2 regions of the Streptomyces sp. NPDC029138 genome follow, and region 2 is predicted to be linked to the other one. Evidence: riboswitches for the same ligand, from Rfam matches in the RefSeq annotation. Region 2 holds a riboswitch; the other holds the start of a gene.

Region 1 (10,650 bases), on a different contig from region 2:
ACCGAGGTTGTGCTTGACCGCGGCGATGTCCGCCTTCGACGGGCTCTTGCCGATGTACTGCTGCGCCAGCTGATCCGCTGTCTGGCCGGCGAGCCGTGGCAGCAGGAAGAAGATGGCAAAGGTTACCGCGGAGACGACCAGCAGCAGGATCACTGCCGCGAACGTCCGGCGGAGGATGTACGAGATCACGGGGACCGGCGCTGGTGCCCGCGGGCCGCGAAGCCCGCGGGCACCAATGCCTTCACCTGCCTTCCGGGGCTGCTACTTCGACGCGACGCCGATGTTGAGGTAGTCGTACTGACCGCTGAAGGCCGCCGTGGAAACCAGGTTGGTGTAGTTCTGCGGGCGGGCCAGCAGGACCTTGAAGTAGGTCAGCGGGACGAGGACAGCGTCGTCCATGGCCTTCTTGTCGATCTGCGTGTAGAGGCTGTTGCGCTCGTTGTCGTCCTGAGTGCCGATCGCCTTGGACAGCAGGGCGTTGACGTCCTTGTTGTCGTACTGCGACAGGTTGGTGTTACCGGACTGGCTGATCGCCTTGCCGTTCAGGATCTGCTGGAGGAAGCCGTAGCCGGAGGGCCAGTCGGCGCCCCACTGCATCATCTCCAGGCCGATGTTCTGCTTCTTGGTGAACTTCGGCACGCCCGCGTAGTCGGTGAAGTACTTACCGGACGGGTACTGCTTGAGGGTGGCGTTGATGCCGACCTTCTTGAGCGAGTTGATGATCGCCGTGGCGGCGTCGATCTCCTGCGGACGGTCCGAACGGGCGGAGATGTTCGTCGAGATCGAGGACTTGCCGCAGGCCTTCAGCTGCTCCTTGGCCTTGGCGACGTCACCCTTGTTGTCCTTGGTGTTGTAGACGTCGGACTTGGCGTAGCCCGGGATGTCCGGCGGGAGGACCGTGGAGGCGATCTCACCACGGATCGGGCCGCCCTCGGCGGTCTGCACCGAGACCTTGTCGATGGCGTACTGGACGGCCTTGCGGCACTCGACCTTGTCGAACGGCGCGACCTTGGTGTTGATCGCCATGTAGACCAGACGGCCACCGTAGGTGTTGTCCGTGTTGGCCTTCTTCGACGGGTCGGTGATGACCTGGGCCTGCGTCGCGGCCTGGACACCCGTGCCGCCGAGGTCGATCGCGTTGCCCGCGAGGACGTCCTTGTCGATCGTCTCCGGGTTGACCTTCAGCTTGACGACGATCTTGTCCGGCAGCTGCTTGCGCAGCGGGTCCGTCTTCGCGTCCCAGTTCTCGTTGCGGACGAGGACGGCCTGCTGACCCTCCGCGTAGCTCTGGAACTTGTACGAGCCCGAGGAGACGATGTGCTTGACGTAGTCGACGCCCGTGTCCTTCGCCTTGGGCACCGGGGCCGTCTGCGGGGCGGCGACCAGGTAGTCGAACTCCTGGAAGGCCTGCTTCAGGTGGAAGACGATCGTGGTGTCGTCCGGCGTCTCGATGGAGGACAGGCCCTTGTCGCTCTTGTCCTTGTACGGGCCCTTGTACTTGTCGCCGCCGGCCAGGAACTGCTGGAAGTAGTTCGGGCCGAGGGAGAGCACGTCACGCGCGAAGTTCGAGCGCTCGACGGCGTACTTGACGTCCTTCGAGGTGATCGGCGAGCCGTCCTCGTACTTCAGGCCCGAACGCAGCTTGTACGTCCAGGTCTTGCCGCCGTCGCTCGGGACGCCCTTGCTCGCGGCGAGGTCCGGGGCCAGGGCGTTGCCCTCTTCGCCGGGACCGGGCTTGAAGGTCATCAGCGGGCGGGCCCACAGCCGGCTGAGGTTGTACATGTACGCGTAGTACGTGTTGCCCGGGTCGAACGAGTCCGGGACATCGGACAGCTCGTAGGTGAGCGTCCCGCCCTTCTTGTCGGACACGTTGACGACGCCCTTGGTCGCGGCGTTGGCCCCGGCCGACTTGGTGCCGTTCTCGTTCTTGTTGTCATCGGCCTTGCTGCAACCTGCAAGAAGCAGGCTGGCGGAGCCGATGGCCGCGATCGCGGCCAGCGCTGACCTTCGCATGATGGGCGCTTTCCCCTCCATTGATCGGAAAATTTTCGGGCTCTCCGCGGCAGGCGTCAGCGGCTGCGCGGGTCGAGAGCGTCGCGGAGACCGTCACCCAGCAGGTTGAACGCCAGGACGGTCACGAAGATGGCGAGACCAGGGACGATCATGAACATCGGGTCGACCTGGTAGAAGTTGACCGCCTCACGGAGCATGCCACCCCAGGACGCCTGCGGGGGCTGGATGCCGACGCCGAGGAAGCTCAGGGACGCCTCGAAGAGGATGTTGGTCGGGATGAGCAGCGTCGAGTAGACGATGATCGGGCCGACCAGGTTGGGCATCAGCTCCCGGAACAGGATGTACGGCGCCTTGGCGCCCATGCCCCGGGAGGCGTCCACGAACTCGCGCTCGCGCAGGGCGAGGGTCTGGCCTCGGACGATCCGGCCCAGGTAGGGCCAGTTGAAGAAGCCGATGACGAAGATCAGCACGCTCAGGTGGAGCGGCAGTCCGTCCAGGCCGAACGCGCCGCCCTGGAGGGTGGCGGAGATGGAGATGGCAAACAGCAGGAGGGGGAAGGCGAGGAACGTGTCCATCAGCCGGCTGATGATCGAGTCCACCCGTCCGCCGTAGTAGCCCGCGATGACGCCCATGATGGCGCCGATCACGTTGGACAGGATGGTGGCGCCGAAGGCGACTACCAGCGACACCCAGGAACCCTCCAGGATGCGGGTGGCGATGTCCCGGCCGAACTTCGGGTCCACACCGAGCGGGTGATCCGCGCTCATGCCGCCGAAACTGCCCTTCGGCAGCGAGGTGTCCGGACTGATCAGGTCCTGGTTGAAGGCGTTGGGGTCGAGCCCGAACGCGGCCTGGATGGGGCGCGAGAGGATCGCGACGAGGATCAGCAGGACGACGATGACACCGCCCGCGACGGCGACCTTGTCCTTCTTGAACCGGGACCAGGCGATCTGGCCCAGGGAACGACCCTCGATCTGCCCCTTACCGGCACCCTCCAGCACAGCCTCCGGCTGTGCCTCGGCTGCCGCCCCGGTGGTCTCGATCGGTGCGGTCACGGTGAGCGACCCCTCTCGCCGGTGGTGACCGGCCTGCGCCTGCCGCGGATTGCGGCTTTGTCGACTTGCCATCGAGCATGAGGTCTCGACCTCATGTCTGAGTCGGGAGTCTTCAGCGTCTTTGCGATCACCCGCCAGAGCTGACGGCGAAAGTATGCGCAACCGTGATGCAGTTCGGAGGATTCCGTTATCCGATCACTGGGTAACGGACATCGGACGGGGGCCAGTTGGGGCAGAACGGTTAATCTCCGCGGTTCGGGACGAACGGCGGATGTCTACGCGCGCAGAAGTGTGTCGTCCGTGTAAATTATGCGACCCGCACTCAGAAGCCATGTGGTTCCGCTTGGTTGTCAGTAACCGCCGTGCACCGGTGGGTAGCCGTACCCGCCGGCCGGGGCCTGCGGCGGGGCCGGGACCTGAAGCTGCGGCTGCGGCGCGGGGGCGTGCGCCTCGCGGTCGTAGAACGGGCGCGCGTTGGCCCGCATCCACATCACCACCGGGTCGTGGTCGTCGGTCATGGCGACCGTCGACACCGGCAGCCCCTCCGGGACCGCGCCGATGGACTGCTGCATCATCGCGCGCACCGAGTCGACCGCGGCGGGCGAGGTCTCGTACACGTCCAGGCCGATGGCGAGATACGGCGCCCCGAGCGCGGGCTGCACCCAGGCTCGGCGCAGCGAGCGGAGCGCGGGGGTGCGGTGCGCGTTCTGCGCGAGCAGGGCGTAGAACTGCGGGATCTCGATGCCGGGCTCGGAGAGCCGGAGCGGGCCGGCGGGCTGGCGGTCCAGGCCGGTGGCGATGCGGCGCAGATCCAGCCAGGGGATGCCGACGCCGCCGCCCGGGGCGTGCGGATTGAGCCAGAGGCCGTAGTGGTCGGGATAGAGGGTGCGGGCCACGTCGAGGCCGTCGACCACTTCGTACGAACGGTTCCAGCCGCTGGCGGACAGCTCCTGGGCGGAGGTGACGCAGGGGGCGTAGTGGAAGCCGTCCACCTCCATGTCCCCGTACTGGGCGTCCGGGGAGCCGGCCTGGCCGTGCCACAGGAGCATCCAGATCTGGCCGGAGGAGGGGGTGGCGAGGGCGCGGAGCAGGGCCTCGTAGGCGTCGTAGCGTCCGGGGGTGACCTGGCGCAGCATGTGCTCGACGCTGCCGCTGTGGCTCGCGCTCACCTGTCGTACCGGCCCTTCTTCGTTTGCCCCTCGTTTGGAGACAGCTTAAGCGCCTGGCAGCTCGGGGCTTCGGGTTCGTGCGCGGGTGCGGGTCGTCCGTGGCTGGTCGCGCCCCGCGGCGGAGCCGCATATCGGATGCAGCCCCGGGCCCTTCGGTGCGTTCAGTGGCCGTACTGGTAGAAGGGCCGGACGTTCGTCTTCAGCCAGTCGGAGACCGGGTCGTCGGTCACGTCCATGAGCACCAGGTTGACCGGCCACTTGACCGGGACTTTGCCGAGGGCTCTGCCGAGGGCGTCCAGGGGGAGGCTTCGCAGGTCGCCCTCCCGCTGGGAGAGTTCCACGCCCACGAACATCACCGGGTCGGCCGTCTCGATGGCGGCCAGGCAGCGGCGGGCGGTGAGGACCACGCCGGTCCCGGCGAACTCCGCGGCGGCGGCGGAGAGGAAGTCGACCGGGTCGTCCTGCCAGTCGGGTTCGAAGAGACGCACCCGGCCGCCGGTGTTGGGGCCGTCGAGCGGGGTGCGGCCGGCGCGGCACAGTTCGGCCACGGCGTCGGGCGGCAGCGGGATGCCGACCACCCCGCCCGGGTTCACCGCGATGCCCGCCTGCGGCGGCAGGCCGCGCGCGAACTCCACGGCGGGGGCGATGGTGTACGACATATGGGAACCGGCCACCAGGCGCAGCTGTTCCTCGGAGCTGAACACCGGGACGTACACCTGGCCGTCGATGTCCATCGTCGGCAGGTCCAGCGGGCCGCTGTGCGGGCCCCCGCCGTTGGGCAGCGGTATCCACAGGAAACTCCGCCCGAGGACCTCGATGATCCGGCCGCCCGCCGAGGGGATGCCGAGGGAGGCCGACAGCACCTCCTCCAGCTCGTTGCCGGGCCAACCGCCGTGCGGGTGGGGGTGCGCCTGTGCCGGGAAGTCCGCGTGAATGTCCGCCGGGAAGTCCATCTGCCTACCGCCTGCTGGGAACCACTGCTGTGAGCAAGAAGGCTAGCGGGTGGCTGTGACAGTGCCTCACCGCGTGAAGCCGACCCGGCTCAGGACGTCCGCCGCGTCCCGGTCCAGCAGCACGGCCGCGCCGCAGCCTGCGGGCAGCTCCCCCTTCTCCGCCGCGCGCAGCAGCCGGGCGGTCGCGCGGCGGTGGCGGCGGAAGGCGTAGCGGGAGACGCCCCGGCCGCGCTCGCGCTGGCCCGCCCGGGCCGTCTCGGGGCTGACGTCGAGGAGGAGCAGGTGCAGGGTGGCGCCGCGGCGCCGGGCCTCGCGGGCCAGCCAGGCGCGCACCCAGGCCTGGGTGCCGCAGTCGTGCACGACGACGCCCTCGCCGGTGCGCAGGGCCCGGCGCAGCCCGGCGTAGTGGGCGAGGCGGACCAGGGGGCGGTAGAGCGCGTAGGGGACGAAGCGGGGGACGCGGGCGTCCCAGCGGTCGCGGGTGTCCTGGGAGTCGACGCGGTGGCCGGTGACCGCGCGGTGCATCAGCGTGGACTTGCCGCTGCCGGGCAGACCGGTGATCACCACCAGGTCGCGGGGGCCGAAGAGCAGGGCGTGCGGGCTGCGGCCCGCGCGGTCGCGCAGGTCGCGGACGACCTGGACGGGGCGGTCCGCGCGGCGCTCGCGGGCCAGGGCGGAGGGCTGTCCGGGCACCGCGATGCCGGCGTCGGTGGCGTAGGCCGATGTCCTGTTCACCGTGATCGTCCTCCCCAGTGGGCTCGGTCATCCCCATGCCCGTTGTATGTAAAGAGAAGGTAATGGGCAACGGTAGGTGGTTCGTGTGCGTTCTGCCACAGCTCGGTCACAAGCAGCACGCTCTGGATGGCCGGGGTGCGGCGTGCAATGATGTGCCCGCCAACTGCATACCGGCCGCTTGAATCCGCGCGGGAGAGTTCCCAGCCCCGGGCTGGGACGCCGAAGGAGCAAGTCCCTCCCTTGAATCTCTCAGGCCCCGTTACCGCGCGGGCGAGGCACATCTGAAAAGCGGGCCGCTGTGTCAGTGGCTCCACCCAAGGTGCAAGCCGTGATCGTCCCTGTGGCGGTCGTGGCGAACCTCTCAGGTTCCGATGACAGATGGGGAGGAACGTTCCTCGCCTGTCCGCTCGCCCTGGGAGACGACCGTCCGATGAGCAGCACTGAACTCCGTCACACCGCGCTCGATGCCGTGCATCGCGCGCTCGGTGCGACGATGACCGACTTCGCCGGCTGGGACATGCCCCTGCGCTACGGCTCCGAGCGCGACGAGCACCTCGCCGTGCGGACCAGGGCCGGTCTCTTCGACCTGTCCCACATGGGCGAGATCACCGTCACCGGCGCCGAGGCCGCCGCGTTCCTGAACCACGCCCTGGTCGGCAACATCGCCTCCGTCGGTGTCGGCCGCGCCCGCTACACGATGATCTGCCAGGCCGACGGCGGCATCCTGGACGACCTGATCGTCTACCGGCTGGCCGAGACCGAGTACATGGTCGTGGCCAACGCCTCCAACGCCCAGGTGGTGCTGGACGCGCTGACCGAGCGCGCCGCCGGCTTCGACGCCGAGGTCCGCGACGACCGGGACGCGTACGCGCTCATCGCCGTGCAGGGCCCGGAGTCCCCCGGCATCCTGAAGTCCCTCACCGACGCCGACCTCGACGGCCTGAAGTACTACGCCGGCCTGCCCGGCACGGTCGCCGGCGTCCCGGCGCTGATCGCCCGCACGGGCTACACCGGCGAGGACGGCTTCGAGCTGTTCGTGAAGCCGGAGCACGCCGTCGAGCTGTGGCAGGCGCTGACCAAGGCGGGTGAGGGCGCCGGGCTGGTCCCGTGCGGGCTGTCCTGCCGGGACACGCTGCGCCTGGAGGCGGGCATGCCGCTGTACGGGCACGAGCTGACGACGTCCCTCACCCCGTTCGACGCCGGGCTCGGCCGCGTGGTCAAGTTCGAGAAGGAGGGCGACTTCGTCGGGCGCGAGGCGCTCGCCGACGCCGCCGCCCGGGCCCAGCAGAACCCGCCGCGGGTCCTGGTCGGCCTGGTCGCCGAGGGCCGCCGGGTGCCGCGCGCAGGGTACGCCGTCGTCGCCGGCGGCGAGGTGATCGGCGAGGTCACCTCCGGTGCCCCCTCCCCCACCCTGGGCAAGCCGATCGCCATGGCCTACGTCGACGCGGCGCACGCGGCGCCGGGCACCGAGGGCGTCGGCGTGGACATCCGGGGCACCCACGAGCCGTACGAGGTCGTGGCGCTGCCGTTCTACAAGCGCCAGAAGTAGACACTGGGCGCGGTCGCGCCTCCCTGGGCCCCCGGTCCGTGGCCGGGGCGTGACCCTGCGCACATTCGCCCGCTCACCAGCGGTTTCCCTAGTCCCCCCGTCATCAGCACTCCCGCGTGTACAGGAGAATTCAGGCCATGAGCAACCCCCAGCAGCTGCGCTACAGCAAGGAGCACGAGTGGCTGTCGGCCGCCGAGGACGGCGTCGCGACGGTCGGCATCACGGAGCACGCGGCCAACGCGCTCGGTGACGTCGTGTTCGTTCAGCTCCCCGAGGTCGGCTCCACGGTGTCCGCGGGCGAGACCTGCGGCGAGCTGGAGTCGACGAAGTCGGTGTCCGACCTGTACTCGCCGGTCACCGGTGAGGTCACCGAGGTCAACGAGGACGTCGTCAACGACCCGTCGCTGGTGAACTCCGCCCCCTTCGAGGGTGGCTGGCTGTTCAAGGTACGCGTCGCGGAGGAGCCGGCCGACCTGCTCTCCGCCGACGAGTACACCGCTTTTTCCGCCGGCTGAGGAGTCGTAGCCGTATGACTGTCCTGAACACGCCCCTGCACGAGCTGGACCCGGAGATCGCCGCCGCGGTCGACGCCGAGCTGAGCCGCCAGCAGTCGACCCTGGAGATGATCGCCTCCGAGAACTTCGCGCCGCTCGCGGTGATGGAGGCCCAGGGCTCGGTCCTGACCAACAAGTACGCCGAGGGCTACCCGGGTCGCCGGTACTACGGCGGCTGCGAGCACGTCGACGTCGCCGAGCAGATCGCCATCGACCGGGTCAAGGAGCTGTTCGGCGCCGAGTACGCCAACGTGCAGCCCCACTCCGGCGCCTCCGCGAACCAGGCGGCCCTGTTCGCGCTGGCCCAGCCCGGGGACACCATCCTCGGCCTGGACCTGGCGCACGGCGGCCACCTCACCCACGGGATGCGGCTGAACTTCTCCGGCAAGCAGTTCGACGTGGTCGCCTACCACGTGGACGCCGAGACCGGCCTGGTCGACATGGCCGAGGTCGAGCGGCTCGCCAAGGAGCACCGCCCCAAGGTGATCATCGCGGGCTGGTCGGCGTACCCGCGGCAGCTGGACTTCGCCGAGTTCCGCCGGATCGCCGACGAGGCCGGTGCCTACCTGTGGGTCGACATGGCGCACTTCGCGGGCCTGGTCGCGGCCGGTCTGCACGAGAACCCGGTGCCGTACGCCGACGTGGTCACCTCCACCACCCACAAGACGCTGGGCGGCCCCCGCGGCGGCATCATCCTCGCCAGGAAGGACTTCGCGAAGAAGCTGAACTCCTCCGTCTTCCCGGGCTTCCAGGGCGGTCCCCTGGAGCACGTGATCGCGGCCAAGGCGGTGTCCTTCAAGGTCGCGGCCTCGGAGGACTTCAAGGAGCGCCAGCGGCGTACGGTGGAGGGTGCCCGCATCCTCGCCGAGCGCCTGACGGCCCCGGACGCCCGCGAGGCCGGCGTGAACGTGCTGTCCGGCGGCACGGACGTGCACCTGATCCTGGTGGACCTGCGCGCGTCCGAGCTGGACGGGCAGCAGGCCGAGGACCGGCTCCACGAGGTCGGCATCACGGTCAACCGCAACGCCGTCCCGAACGACCCGCGGCCGCCGATGGTCACCTCGGGCCTGCGTATCGGTACGCCGGCCCTGGCGACCCGAGGCTTCACGGCCGAGGACTTCGCCGAGGTCGCGGACGTGATCGCCGAGGCGCTGAAGCCGTCCTACGACGCCGAGGCCCTGAAGGCGCGCGTGAAGGCGCTCGCCGACAAGCACCCGCTGTACCCGGGCCTGAACAAGTAAGTCCCCGGTGGGGCACCCGCGGAGGGTGCCCCACCCCCCTGCTGTCCTGAGGAGTGACCGTGGCCATCTCGGTCTTCGACCTGTTCTCGATCGGCATCGGCCCGTCCAGCTCCCACACGGTCGGCCCGATGCGCGCGGCGCGGATGTTCGCCCGCCGCCTGCGCAACGAAGGCCTCCTGGAGCGGGCCGCCGCCGTCCGGACGGAGCTGTACGGCTCCCTGGGCGCGACCGGCCACGGCCACGGCACCCCGAAGGCCGTCCTGCTCGGCCTGACCGGCGACTCGCCGCGCACGGTGGACGTGGAGACGGCGGACGCGCGCGTGGAGGCGATCAAGGCGGAGGGGCGGATACGGCTCCTGGGCGAGCACGAGATCGCCTTCGACTTCGACCGGGATCTCGTGCTGCACCGCCGCAAGGCCCTGCCGTACCACGCCAACGGCATGACGCTGTGGGCCCACGGCGCCGACGGCGAGGAGCTGCTCTCCAAGACGTACTACTCGGTGGGCGGCGGCTTCGTCGTCGACGAGGACGCGGTGGGCGCGGACCGGATCAAGCTGGACGACACGGTTCTGAAGTACCCGTTCCGCACGGGCGACGAGCTGCTGCGCCTGACGAAGGAGACCGGCCTGTCGATCTCTTCTCTGATGCTGGAGAACGAGCGGGCCTGGCGCTCCGAGGAGGAGATCCGCGCGGGCCTGCTGGAGATCTGGCGGGTGATGCGGGAGTGCGTGGAGCGCGGCATGTCCCGTGAGGGCATCCTGCCCGGCGGTCTGAAGGTCCGCCGCCGCGCGGCCGTCTCGGCCCGCCAGCTGCGCGCGGAGGGCGACCCGCTGGCGCACGCCATGGAGTGGATCACGCTCTACGCGATGGCGGTGAACGAGGAGAACGCGGCGGGCGGCCGGGTCGTGACCGCCCCCACGAACGGCGCGGCCGGCATCATCCCGGCGGTCCTGCACTACTACATCAACTTCGTGCCGGGCGCCGACGAGGACGGCGTCGTGCGGTTCCTGCTGGCGGCGGGCGCGATCGGCATGCTCTTCAAGGAGAACGCCTCCATCTCCGGCGCCGAGGTCGGCTGCCAGGGCGAGGTCGGCTCGGCCTGCTCCATGGCGGCGGGCGCGCTCGCCGAGGTGCTCGGCGGCTCCCCCGAGCAGGTGGAGAACGCGGCCGAGATCGGCATGGAGCACAACCTCGGCCTGACCTGCGACCCGGTCGGCGGCCTGGTCCAGATCCCGTGCATCGAGCGCAACGGCATGGCCGCGGTGAAGGCGGTCACGGCCGCGAAGATGGCGATGCGCGGCGACGGCTCCCACAAGGTGTCCCTGGACAAGGTCATCAAGACCATGAAGGACACCGGCGCGGACATGAGCGTGAAGTACAA
Region 2 (10,650 bases):
TGCCCGGGCGCGACAGTCGTTCGACAGAACCGAGGAGTAGATCCGTGATGACCCGTTCCGTGCGCCGGACCCGGCGGATGCTCCAACTGGCCGGTGCGGGAGCCGCCGTCGTGATGGCCCTCAGCGCCTGCTCCTCCTCGTCGGACTCCACCGACTCGTCCAACTCGTCCGACTCCTCCGACGCGGCCGGCGCGTCGGCGTCCCCGAAGCTCTCCGGCACGGTCACCGTGTTCGCGGCGGCCTCGCTGAAGGAGAGCTTCACGGCCCTGGGCAAGGAGTTCGAGAAGCAGCATCAGGGCACGAAGGTCAGCTTCAACTTCGGCGGCAGCGACACCCTCGCCGCGAACATCACCAGCGGCGCCCCCGTGGACGTGTTCGCCGCGGCCAGCCCCAAGACGATGGCCGTCGTCACGGACAAGCAGGACACGGCCGGCACCCCGGTCACCTTCGTCCGCAACCAGCTGGAGATCGCCACCGTACCGGGCAACCCGCACAAGGTGTCCTCCCTGAAGGACCTCACCCGGTCCGGTCTGAAGGTCGTCCTGTGCGACAAGACCGTGCCGTGCGGCGCCGCCGCCCAGAAGGCCCTGGACGCGAGCAAGCTGAAGCTCACGCCGGTCTCCTACGAGCAGGACGTCAAGGGCGCCCTGACCAAGGTGGAGCTGAAGGAGGCCGACGCGGCGGTGGTGTACAAGACCGATGTGAAGGCCGCCGGTGACAAGGTGGAGGGCGTGGAGTTCCCCGAATCGGCCGGTGCCGTCAACGACTACCCGATCGCGCTGCTGAAGAACGCGCCGAACGCCGAGGCCGCCAAGGCGTTCATCGCCCTCGTGCGCTCCGCCGAGGGCCAGAAGGTGCTGACCGAGGCCGGGTTCCTCAAGCCGTGACCTCCCTCGACAGGCCCGGTGCCACGACCGGCCCCCGCACGGGCCGGCCCCGGCGCCGCCGCGTCGGCACCGGGGGCCGACGCGGTGTGCCGTTGCCGCTGCTACTGCCGGGCGTGCTGGCCCTGGCCTTCCTGCTCCTGCCGCTGCTCGCGCTGCTCGTCCGCGCGCCCTGGCGCGGCCTACCGGATCAGCTGACCAGCGCCGAGGTGTGGCAGGCACTCCAGCTGTCCCTGGTCAGCGCCACCGCGGCGACCGCCGTCAGCCTCGTCCTCGGTGTGCCGCTGGCCTGGCTGCTGGCCCGTACGGAGTTCCCCGGCCGGGGTCTCGTACGGGCCCTGGTGACCCTCCCACTGGTGCTGCCGCCGGTGGTCGGCGGTGTGGCCCTCCTGCTCGCCCTGGGCCGCAACGGCGTCATCGGGAGGTGGCTCGACGCGTGGTTCGGCATCACCCTGCCGTTCACCACCACCGGGGTCGTGATCGCGGAGGCGTTCGTCGCTATGCCCTTCCTGGTGATCAGCGTGGAGGGCACGCTGCGCGCCGCCGACCCGCGCTACGAGGAGGCGGCGACCACGCTCGGCGCCTCCCGCTTCACCGCGTTCCGCCGGGTCACACTGCCGCTGATCGCGCCCGGCATCGCGGCCGGCGCGGTGCTGGCCTGGGCCCGGGCGCTCGGCGAGTTCGGGGCGACGATCACGTTCGCGGGCAACTTCCCCGGCCGCACCCAGACCATGCCCCTCGCGGTCTACCTGGCCTTGCAGAACGACCCCGAGGCCGCCATCTCCCTCAGCCTGGTCCTGCTGACCGTGTCGATCGCGGTACTGGCGGGCCTCAGGGACCGCTGGATGACACCCTCATGACGACTCCCCACCCCACAGCCTCCGACGGCACCGATCCTTCCCGGAACCCGTCCGCGGCCGCCGACGGCGCTTCCGCCCCACAGGGGCCACCCGCACCCGACGACGAAACCGTCACGGGTGGTGCCGGTGGGAACCCAAAGCCGGCCGCAGGCCGGCCACCCACCACACACCGGCACCCGAACCCGCAACAGCACCAGCGCCCGCAGCGGCACCCACACCCACACCAGACCACCGGCCTCGACGCCCACCTCGTAGTGGACCGTGGCACCTTCCGCCTGGACGTAACCCTGAAAGCCACCCCCGGAGACGTCCTCGCCCTACTGGGCCCCAACGGCGCCGGCAAGACCACCGCCCTGCGCGCCCTGGCCGGCCTCACCCCCCTCACCGACGGTCATCTCCACCTGGACGGCACCCCCCTGGCCCACACACCCCCCGAGGCCCGCCCGGTCGGTGTCGTCTTCCAGGACTACCTCCTCTTCCCCCATCTGTCCGCCCTGGACAACGTCGCCTTCGGCCCCCGCTGCCAGGGCGTGCGCAAGGCGGAGGCCCGCGCCCAGGCGGCGACCTGGCTGGAGCGGATGGGCCTGGCGGCCCACGCGGGCGCCAGGCCGCGGAGTCTGTCCGGCGGCCAGGCCCAGCGCGTGGCCCTCGCCCGCGCCCTGGCCACCCGCCCCCGGCTGCTGCTCCTGGACGAGCCGTTGGCGGCCCTGGACGCCCGTACCCGCCTGGAGGTCCGCGCACAGCTACGCCGTCACCTGGCCGAGTTCGAGGCGGTCTCCGTGCTGGTCACCCACGACCCGCTGGACGCCATGGTGCTCGCTGACCGGCTGGTGGTCGTGGAGCACGGCCGGGTCGTCCAGGAGGGCACCCCCGCCGACATCGCCCGGCACCCGCGCACGGACTACATCGCCCAGCTCGTCGGCCTCAACCTCTACCGCGGACAGGCCGAGGGGCACACGGTACGGCTCGACGCGGGGCCCGCGATCACGACCACGGAGGAGCTGTCGGGCCCGGTCTTCGTGGCGTTCCCGCCGTCCGCCGTGACCCTGTTCCGGGACCGGCCCTCCGGTGCCAGCGCCCGCAACCTGTGGCACTGCGAGGTCGCCGGCCTGGAGACGCACGGCGACCAGATCCGCGCCGACCTCACCGGCGAGCTGCCGCTCGCGGCGGACCTGACGACGGTCGCCGCGGCCGAGCTGGACCTGCACCCGGGTGCACCGGTCTGGGCGACGGTCAAGGCGACGCAGACCCACGCATACCCGGCCTGAGCGGACCGGCGCTCTACGGTGGGTGCCCATGACCCTGAGCATCCGCAACCAGCTGCCCGGCATCGTCACCGAGGTGCACCCGGGCGAAGTCATGGCGACCGTCAAAGTCCGGCTCACCGGCGGCCAGGACCTCACCGCGGCCATCACCCTGGAGGCCGTCGAGCACCTCGGCCTCGCTCCGGGCTCCCCGGTGAGCGCCCTGGTGAAGGCGACGGAGGTCTCCCTGGCCGCCAACCGGATCGAGGGTCTGTCGATCCGCAACCAGCTGCCCGGCACGGTCATCCGTCTCACGCTCGGCGAGGCCATGGCCACAGTCCGGATCTCCGTGGACGGCGGTGAACTCACGGCCGCGATCACGAAGGACGCGGCCGGAGACCTCGGCCTGTTCGTGGGCTCCGACGTCGTCGCCCTGATCAAGGCGACCGAGGTCTCGCTGGCGACGGCGTAGGAACGCCCGAAGGCCCCGCCCGGAACCCGGGTGGGGCCTTCGGCAGCGGCTCGCTCAGTCCTCGTAGGCGTCCAGCGGCGGGCAGGAGCACACCAGGTTCCGGTCGCCGAAGGCCTGGTCGATGCGGCGCACCGGCGGCCAGTACTTGTCGGCGGCCGAGACACCGGCCGGGAAGACGGCCTCCGCGCGGCTGTAGGCGTGCGTCCACTCACCGCCGAGCGCGGCGGCGGTGTGCGGGGCGTTCCGCAGCGGGTTGTCCTCGGCGGGCCACGCGCCGGAGCCGACCTTCTCGATCTCCGCGCGGATGGCGATCATCGCATCGCAGAAACGGTCCAGCTCGGTGATGTCCTCGGACTCGGTCGGCTCGATCATCAGCGTGCCGGCCACCGGGAAGGACATGGTCGGCGCGTGGAAACCGTAGTCGATCAGCCGCTTGGCGACGTCGTCCACGCTCACGCCGGTCGCCTTGGTCAGCGGGCGCAGGTCGATGATGCACTCGTGCGCGACCAGGCCGCCGGGGCCGGTGTAGAGCACCGGGTAGTGCGGCTCCAGGCGCTTGGCGATGTAGTTCGCGGAGAGCACCGCGACCTGCGTGGCGCGCTTGAGGCCCTCGCCGCCCATCAGACGGACGTACGCCCACGAGATCGGCAGGATGCCCGCGCTGCCCCACGGGGCGGCCGAGATCGGGCCCACGCCCGTCTCCGGGCCGGCCTCCGGCTGGAGCGGGTGGTTCGGCAGGTACGGCGCCAGGTGCGACCGGACCGCGACCGGGCCGACGCCCGGACCGCCGCCGCCGTGCGGGATGCAGAACGTCTTGTGCAGGTTCAGGTGGGAGACGTCACCGCCGAAGTGGCCCGGCTTGGCCAGGCCGACGAGCGCGTTGAGGTTGGCGCCGTCGACGTACACCTGGCCGCCCGCCTCGTGGACCTGGGCGCAGATGTCGGCGACGTGCTCCTCGAACACACCGTGCGTCGACGGGTAGGTGATCATCAGCACCGCCAGCTCGTCGCGGTACTGCTCGATCTTGGCGCGCAGGTCCTCGACGTCGATCTCGCCGTCCTCGGCGGTCTTCACGACGACGACCTTCATGCCGGCCATCACGGCGCTGGCCGCGTTGGTGCCGTGCGCGGAGGACGGGATGAGGCAGACGGTCCGCTGCTCGTCGCCGTTGGCGCGGTGGTAGCCGCGTACGGCGAGGAGACCCGCCAGCTCGCCCTGCGAGCCCGCGTTCGGCTGGAGCGAGACCTTGTCGTAGCCGGTGACCTCGGCGAGGCGGTCCTCCAGCTCGTGGATGAGCGTGAGGTAGCCCTGGGCCTGCTCGGCGGGCGCGAACGGGTGCATCTGCCCGAACTCGGACCAGGTGACCGGCTCCATCTCCGTGGTCGCGTTGAGCTTCATGGTGCAGGAGCCCAGCGGGATCATGCCGCGGTCGAGCGCGTAGTCGCGGTCGGCCAGCTTGCGCAGGTAGCGCAGCATCGCCGTCTCGGAGCGGTGCTGGTGGAAGACCGGGTGGGTGAGGTACGCGTCGGTGCGCAGCAGCGCCTCGGGCAGGGTGTCCTCGGCGCTCTCGTCCAGCGCCTCGATGTCGCCCTCGACGCCGAAGGCGGCGAAGACGGCGGCCAGCTGGGCCCGGTTGGTGGTCTCGTCGCAGGCCGCCGAGACGTGGTCGGCGTCGACGAGACGCAGGTTGACCCCGTTCTCCCGGGCGGCGGCGACGATCGCGGCGGCCTTGCCGGGCACCCGCGCGGTGAGCGTGTCGAAGTACGCGCCGTGGACGATCTCCACGCCGCCGGCCTTCAGCCCCTCGGCGAGGAGCGTGGCGTACCGGTGCGTGCGCCGGGCGATGGTCTTCAGGCCCTCCGGCCCGTGGTAGACGGCGTACATGCCGGCCATCACGGCGAGCAGCACCTGCGCGGTGCAGATGTTGCTGGTCGCCTTCTCCCGGCGGATGTGCTGCTCACGGGTCTGGAGCGCGAGGCGGTAGGCCTTGTTGCCGTCGGCGTCGACGGAGACGCCGACGAGCCGGCCGGGAAGGCTGCGCGCGAACTTCTCGTGTACGGCCATGTAGCCGGCGTGCGGCCCGCCGAAGCCCATCGGCACACCGAAGCGCTGGGTCGTACCGACGGCGATGTCCGCCCCCAGCTCGCCCGGCGAGGTCAGCAGGGTCAGCGCGAGCAGGTCGGCGGCGACCGTGACGAGAGCGCCCAGCTGGTGCGCCTGGTCGATGACGGGCTTGATGTCCCGTACGGCACCGGAGGCGCCCGGGTACTGGATCAGCACGCCGTTGATCTCGCGCTCGGCGATCTCCGCCGGGATGCCGTCGCTGAGGTCGGCGACGACGACCTCGACGCCGGTCGGCTCGGCGCGGGTCTCGATCACGGCGATGGTCTGCGGCAGCGCGTCAGCGTCGACCAGGAACACACCCTTCTTGTTCTTGCCCATGCGCCGGGACAGCGCCATCGCCTCGGCGGCGGCGGTGCCCTCGTCCAGCAGGGATGCGCCGGAGGTGGGCAGGCCGGTCAGGTCGGCGACCATCGTCTGGAAGTTCAGCAGGGCCTCCAGGCGGCCCTGGGAGATCTCCGGCTGGTACGGCGTGTAGGCCGTGTACCAGGCCGGGTTCTCCATGACGTTGCGCAGGATGACGGGCGGCGTGAAGGTGCCGTAGTAGCCCAGGCCGATCATGGAGCCGAGGACCTGGTTGCGGTCGGCGAGCGAGCGCAGCTCGGCGAGCACCTCGGCCTCGGTACGGGCACCCGGCAGGTCCAGGGCGTCGGCGTTCTTGATCACATCCGGGACCGCGGCGGCGGTCAGCTCGTCCAGCGAGCCGTATCCGACCTGCGCGAGCATCTTGGCCCGCGCCTCCGGGTCGGGCCCGATGTGGCGCTGCTCGAACGGGGTGCCCGCTTCGAGTTCGGAGAGCGGAATGCGATGGGCGGTCATTGCGGAGGCCTCCTGGTCTGACGCGACCTGCGAGGGGCACCACGGCGCGGGTACCCCGACGGCCTCCCCCTCTGTCATCTCGACCTGAGAGCTTCACCGGACGCCCGTGGGCACCGGCTTTCACCGTCGGTGAGGGCGGAAGCCGATCGACATCCGCCCTGCTTTCCAGAGTGACCTCGTCCGTGCGGTACGTGAGCCTGAGAGATTCCGGGGAGGATTTGCTCCTTCGGCGCCTCCGAGGTGGTCGGAGGACTCTCCCGCACGGGGTCAGCAGCCGCTGTCAGCGTACCAGCGAGGTCAACGCCAGGGCCTTCGAGTGGCCGCCTCCTTGAATGTGCTCTTTTGTAGTGCTTACGGATGAGTTGCGACCACGTGGAGGGAGAGGGACCGTGCAGACCGACATCGATCCGCGCAACCTGATCGGCCGCAAGGCGTTCGACCGTAACGGCACCAAGATCGGCACCATCGACGAGGTGTACCTGGACGACGCGACCGGCGTGCCCGAATGGGCGGCCATACGCACCGGCCTGTTCTCCCGGGACGCCTTCGTGCCCCTGGAGCCCAGCGAACTCGTCGAAGGCACCCTGCACGTCCCCTTCGACCGCGCCCTGATCAAGGACGCCCCCGACTTCGGCGTGGGCCGCCATCTCTCCCCAGAACAGGAACTCCAGCTCTACCACCACTACGGCCTGGACGTGGCCTCACCCCCCAACGTCCCGGACCACGACTTCGGCAAACTGGCGGGGTCGGAGGAGGCCTGATCGCGGCTTCCTCCCTGGTCGCGTGCCTCTTCCGGGGTCCGGGGCGGAGCCCCGTGCGGGTGGGAGACATCCGAAACCAACGGCAACGGATCGGCGGCCTCCAGCGCAGGATCGTCGACGAAAAACGTCCGCACCCGCCCCGGAGGGGACTGCGGCGTCTCGAACCGCACGGTCACCCGCCCCAGCCCACTGCCCTGCACCCATCCGTGCCCGTACTCGGCGTGCCGCACATCCTGCCCGGCCCGCCACTGCCGCTCGACAGGCTCCGCCCGCTCCACGGCAGCCTCCACCGCCCCCTTCTCCGGCTCCTCCTCCGCAGGCACCGGCAGCGCCTGCGCGAACAGATCCTCCTGCGTGTAGTCGGCGAGCCCGGACACCCCCACCCCGAGCAGCCGCACCCCTCCCGTGGTGTCCACGGAGTCCAGCAGCCGCGCCGCCGCCTCACGGATGACCACGGGGTCGTCCGTGGGCCCTCTGAGCGTCTCGGACCGGGTCAGGGTGGAGAAGTCGTACCGCCGTACCTTCAGCACGATGGTCCGCCCGGACAGCCCGGCCTCGCGCAGCCGCCGCACACACCGGTCGGCCAGCCGCTGCACCTCCAGGCCGACCCGCAGCCGGTCGTGGATGTCCACGTCGTACGTGTCCTCCACCGACACCGACTTGGTCTCCCGCTCGGCGACCACGGGCCGCTCGTCCCGGGCCAGGGCCATGGCGTACAGCGCGTGTCCGTGTGCCTTGCCCAGCAGCCGGACGAGTTCGTCCTCACCCGCCTCGGCCAGTTCCTCGACCGTGCTGATCCCGGCCCGGCGCAGATGGTCCCCTGTGGCCGGCCCGACCCCCGGCAGGGTGCGCACCGGCATCGGTCCCAGCAGCGCCCGCTCGGTGCCCGGCTCGATGAGCACCAAGCCGTCCGGTTTGGCCTGCTCGGAGGCGATCTTCGCGAGCATCTTGGAGGCGGCGAGCCCCACCGACCCGGTGAGCCCGGTGACCGCCAGGATGTCCGCGCGCAGCTTCTCCCCGGCCCGCCGCGCCGACTCCTCGTCCCAGGCCGCTTCCCCGGCCTCCAGGTCCACGAACGCCTCGTCCAGGCTCAGCGGCTCCACCAGCGGTGACAGCTCCCGCAGCAGCGCCATCACCTGTTCGCTGACCGCCCGGTACAGGGTGAAGCGCGGCACCAGATAGGCGGCGTTGGGTGCCAGCCGGCGTGCCTGCGCCATGGGCATCGCCGAGTGGACCCCGAACACCCGTGCCTCGTACGACGCGGTGGCGACCACCCCGCGTGGGCCGAGCCCGCCCACGACGACCGCCTTCCCGCGCAGGCTCGGCTTGGATGCCTGCTCCACCGAGGCGAAGAAGGCATCCATGTCGAGATGCAGGATCGTGGGCGCGTTTCTCACATCTCCGATGCTGCACCACGGCACTGACAACGCGGTGATGCCGGAGCGCCCTACGCGAGGTCCGGCGGTCAGACCGCCCGGTTGCGGCGCCGCGCCAGCTCGTCCGCGGGGTTGTGCCCGACGAGGGTCTCACCGGTGTCGATGCGCTCGCCGTGCAGCTGGGAGAGGGCGCTTTCCACGTCCCGCCACACCACGCCGACGGCGATCCCGAAGATACCCTGACCGCCCTGGAGCAGGGCGTGGACCTCGTCCGGCGACGTGCACTCGTACACGGTCGCGCCGTCGCTCATCAGGGTCATCCGCTCCAGATCGCGGAAACCGCGTTCTCTGAGGTGCTGGACGGCCGTGCGGATGTTCTGCAAGGACACCCCGGTGTCCAGGAACCGCTTCACGATCTTCAGGACGACGACGTCCCGGAAGCTGTACAGACGCTGGGTGCCCGACCCGTAAGCGGGTCGTACGCTCGGCTCCACCAGACCCGTACGGGCCCAGTAGTCGAGCTGCCGGTACGTGATGCCGGCAGCCGCGCAGGCCGTGGGCCCGCGGTAGCCGATCTGCTCGGACGTCATGGACGCCACCCCTCCGCCGTTCGGCACCGCCGTCGGCAGCTGCGGAGCGTGCTCCACCGCGCTGCCGGGATGGGCATATCCCCCGCCTGAGCGCGGCCGCGAGTTCGGGGGCGGGTACGGACCGCTCTCCCCGAAACCGCGTCCGGGGGCACCCCCAGCCGTACCGTCGCCGCTGGTTCTCACGCCGACCTCCGTCCTTGACCTGCCTTCTCGACGGTAGGCAGTCACCAGGGGTGCGTCAACGATCGCCACACTCGGCACGCCGAGTGATAATCACCCAAGGAGTGGTTTCCCGTGTCCCACCGCGGGGAAAGGCTAGCCGAATGCGCTGGCGGGGGGCCGTAGGACGCTCTCACTGGCCGGAGGCAATTGCCGGGGCGTGGACCTCGCGATGCCGCCGCCCGCCCCGGTCGAACCCCGGGGCCGACGGGCCGGCCCGCGTCTCACTGGCTGCTGGTGCCGAAGTCCTCGGGCGAGATCTGGTCGAGGAACTCGCGGAACTTCTCCACCTCGTCCTCCTGCTCGTCCGGAATGGCGATGCCCGCGTCGTCCAGCACCGTGTCACTGCCGTAGATCGGCGTTCCGGTGCGCAGGGCCAGCGCTATGGCATCGGAGGGGCGGGCGCTGACCTCGACCCCACTGGCGAACACCAGCTCCGCGTAGAAGACGCCTTCTCGCAGATCGGTGATGCGCACTTCGGTCAGCTCCTGGCCGACGGCCTCCAGCACGTCCTTGAACAGGTCGTGGGTCAGCGGTCGCGCGGGGGCCATGCCCTGCTGGGCGAAGGCGATCGCCGTCGCCTCCCCCGGCCCGATCCAGATGGGGAGGTAACGGTCGCCCCCCACTTCGCGCAGGAGCACGATCGGTTGGTTGGAGGGCATTTCGACCCGGACACCTACGACATCGAGCTCGTTCACACAGCAACCCTAGGCCGTGCTCGGGACGTTTGGGTAGTCGGGCCGGGAACAGGTGCCCGATCCGGCCGCTCCGCGGCCCGCCGGATCAGGGCAGCCGCACGCCGAGAGCGGTTTTCACCAGGGCCGCGTGCAGCTTCACCGTGAGGGCCGCCAGCTCCTTCGTACGGGCCTCGGCATGTGCCCTGGTCTGCGGGTTGCGGTGGCGCTTGAGCGGGGCCACCACCTGGTCGACCAGGCCCGCCTCACGGTCGGCGGCGGCCTTCATCACCCGAAGGTGGCGCGGCTCGATCCCGAACCGGCCCAGCTCCGCGATGAGCGAGGCCACGGTGACGGCCTCGGCGTCGTACGCCCCGTCCTCCAGGGGAGCGATGAGCCCGTAGGACTCCCACTCCTTCAGGTCGCCGTCGTCGATGTCCGCGGCGGCCAGCAGCTCGGCCCTGCCGAGCCTGGCCACCGTGGGCCCCTCCACACGTGCCGGCACGTCCTCCGCGGTGCGCTGGCGGCCCACCACGGGCAGCGGGACGGCCTCACCCCGCTCCATGGCGTCCAGGTGCTCACGGATCACCTTGAGCGGCAGGTAGTGGTCCCGCTGCATCCGCAGGACGT

Evidence for each region. A riboswitch is a leader RNA that binds a small molecule or an ion and turns the genes downstream of it on or off. The one in region 2 is predicted to bind glycine.
Region 1: it holds a riboswitch for glycine, as region 2 does, so the genes downstream of both, gcvT (glycine cleavage system aminomethyltransferase GcvT) here and gcvP (aminomethyl-transferring glycine dehydrogenase) in region 2, are expected to answer to the same signal.

Annotation. Positions count from the first base shown of each region.
Region 1 covers NZ_JBVHWM010000040.1:18,609-29,258, reverse strand. Annotated here, with positions in the region: gene ACZ4WH_RS27200 (ABC transporter permease) at 1-189, opposite strand, end outside; gene ACZ4WH_RS27195 (ABC transporter substrate-binding protein) at 262-2,013, opposite strand; gene ACZ4WH_RS27190 (ABC transporter permease) at 2,070-3,068, opposite strand; gene ACZ4WH_RS27185 (enhanced serine sensitivity protein SseB C-terminal domain-containing protein) at 3,419-4,204, opposite strand; gene ACZ4WH_RS27180 (enhanced serine sensitivity protein SseB) at 4,399-5,190, opposite strand; gene ACZ4WH_RS27175 (AAA family ATPase) at 5,257-5,925, opposite strand; glycine riboswitch at 6,105-6,200, shown strand; glycine riboswitch at 6,201-6,313, shown strand; gene gcvT (glycine cleavage system aminomethyltransferase GcvT) at 6,356-7,474, shown strand; gene gcvH (glycine cleavage system protein GcvH) at 7,612-7,989, shown strand; gene glyA (serine hydroxymethyltransferase) at 8,004-9,269, shown strand; gene ACZ4WH_RS27155 (L-serine ammonia-lyase) at 9,329-10,650, shown strand, end outside.
Region 2 covers NZ_JBVHWM010000010.1:6,948-17,597, reverse strand. Annotated here, with positions in the region: gene modA (molybdate ABC transporter substrate-binding protein) at 48-887, shown strand; gene modB (molybdate ABC transporter permease subunit) at 884-1,744, shown strand; gene ACZ4WH_RS11880 (ABC transporter ATP-binding protein) at 1,741-3,012, shown strand; gene ACZ4WH_RS11875 (TOBE domain-containing protein) at 3,041-3,460, shown strand; gene gcvP (aminomethyl-transferring glycine dehydrogenase) at 3,515-6,400, opposite strand; glycine riboswitch at 6,576-6,670, opposite strand; gene ACZ4WH_RS11865 (PRC-barrel domain-containing protein) at 6,790-7,161, shown strand; gene ACZ4WH_RS11860 (DNA polymerase IV) at 7,083-8,558, opposite strand; gene ACZ4WH_RS11855 (MerR family transcriptional regulator) at 8,627-9,310, opposite strand; gene ACZ4WH_RS11850 (bifunctional nuclease family protein) at 9,571-10,044, opposite strand; gene ftsR (transcriptional regulator FtsR) at 10,130-10,650, opposite strand, start outside.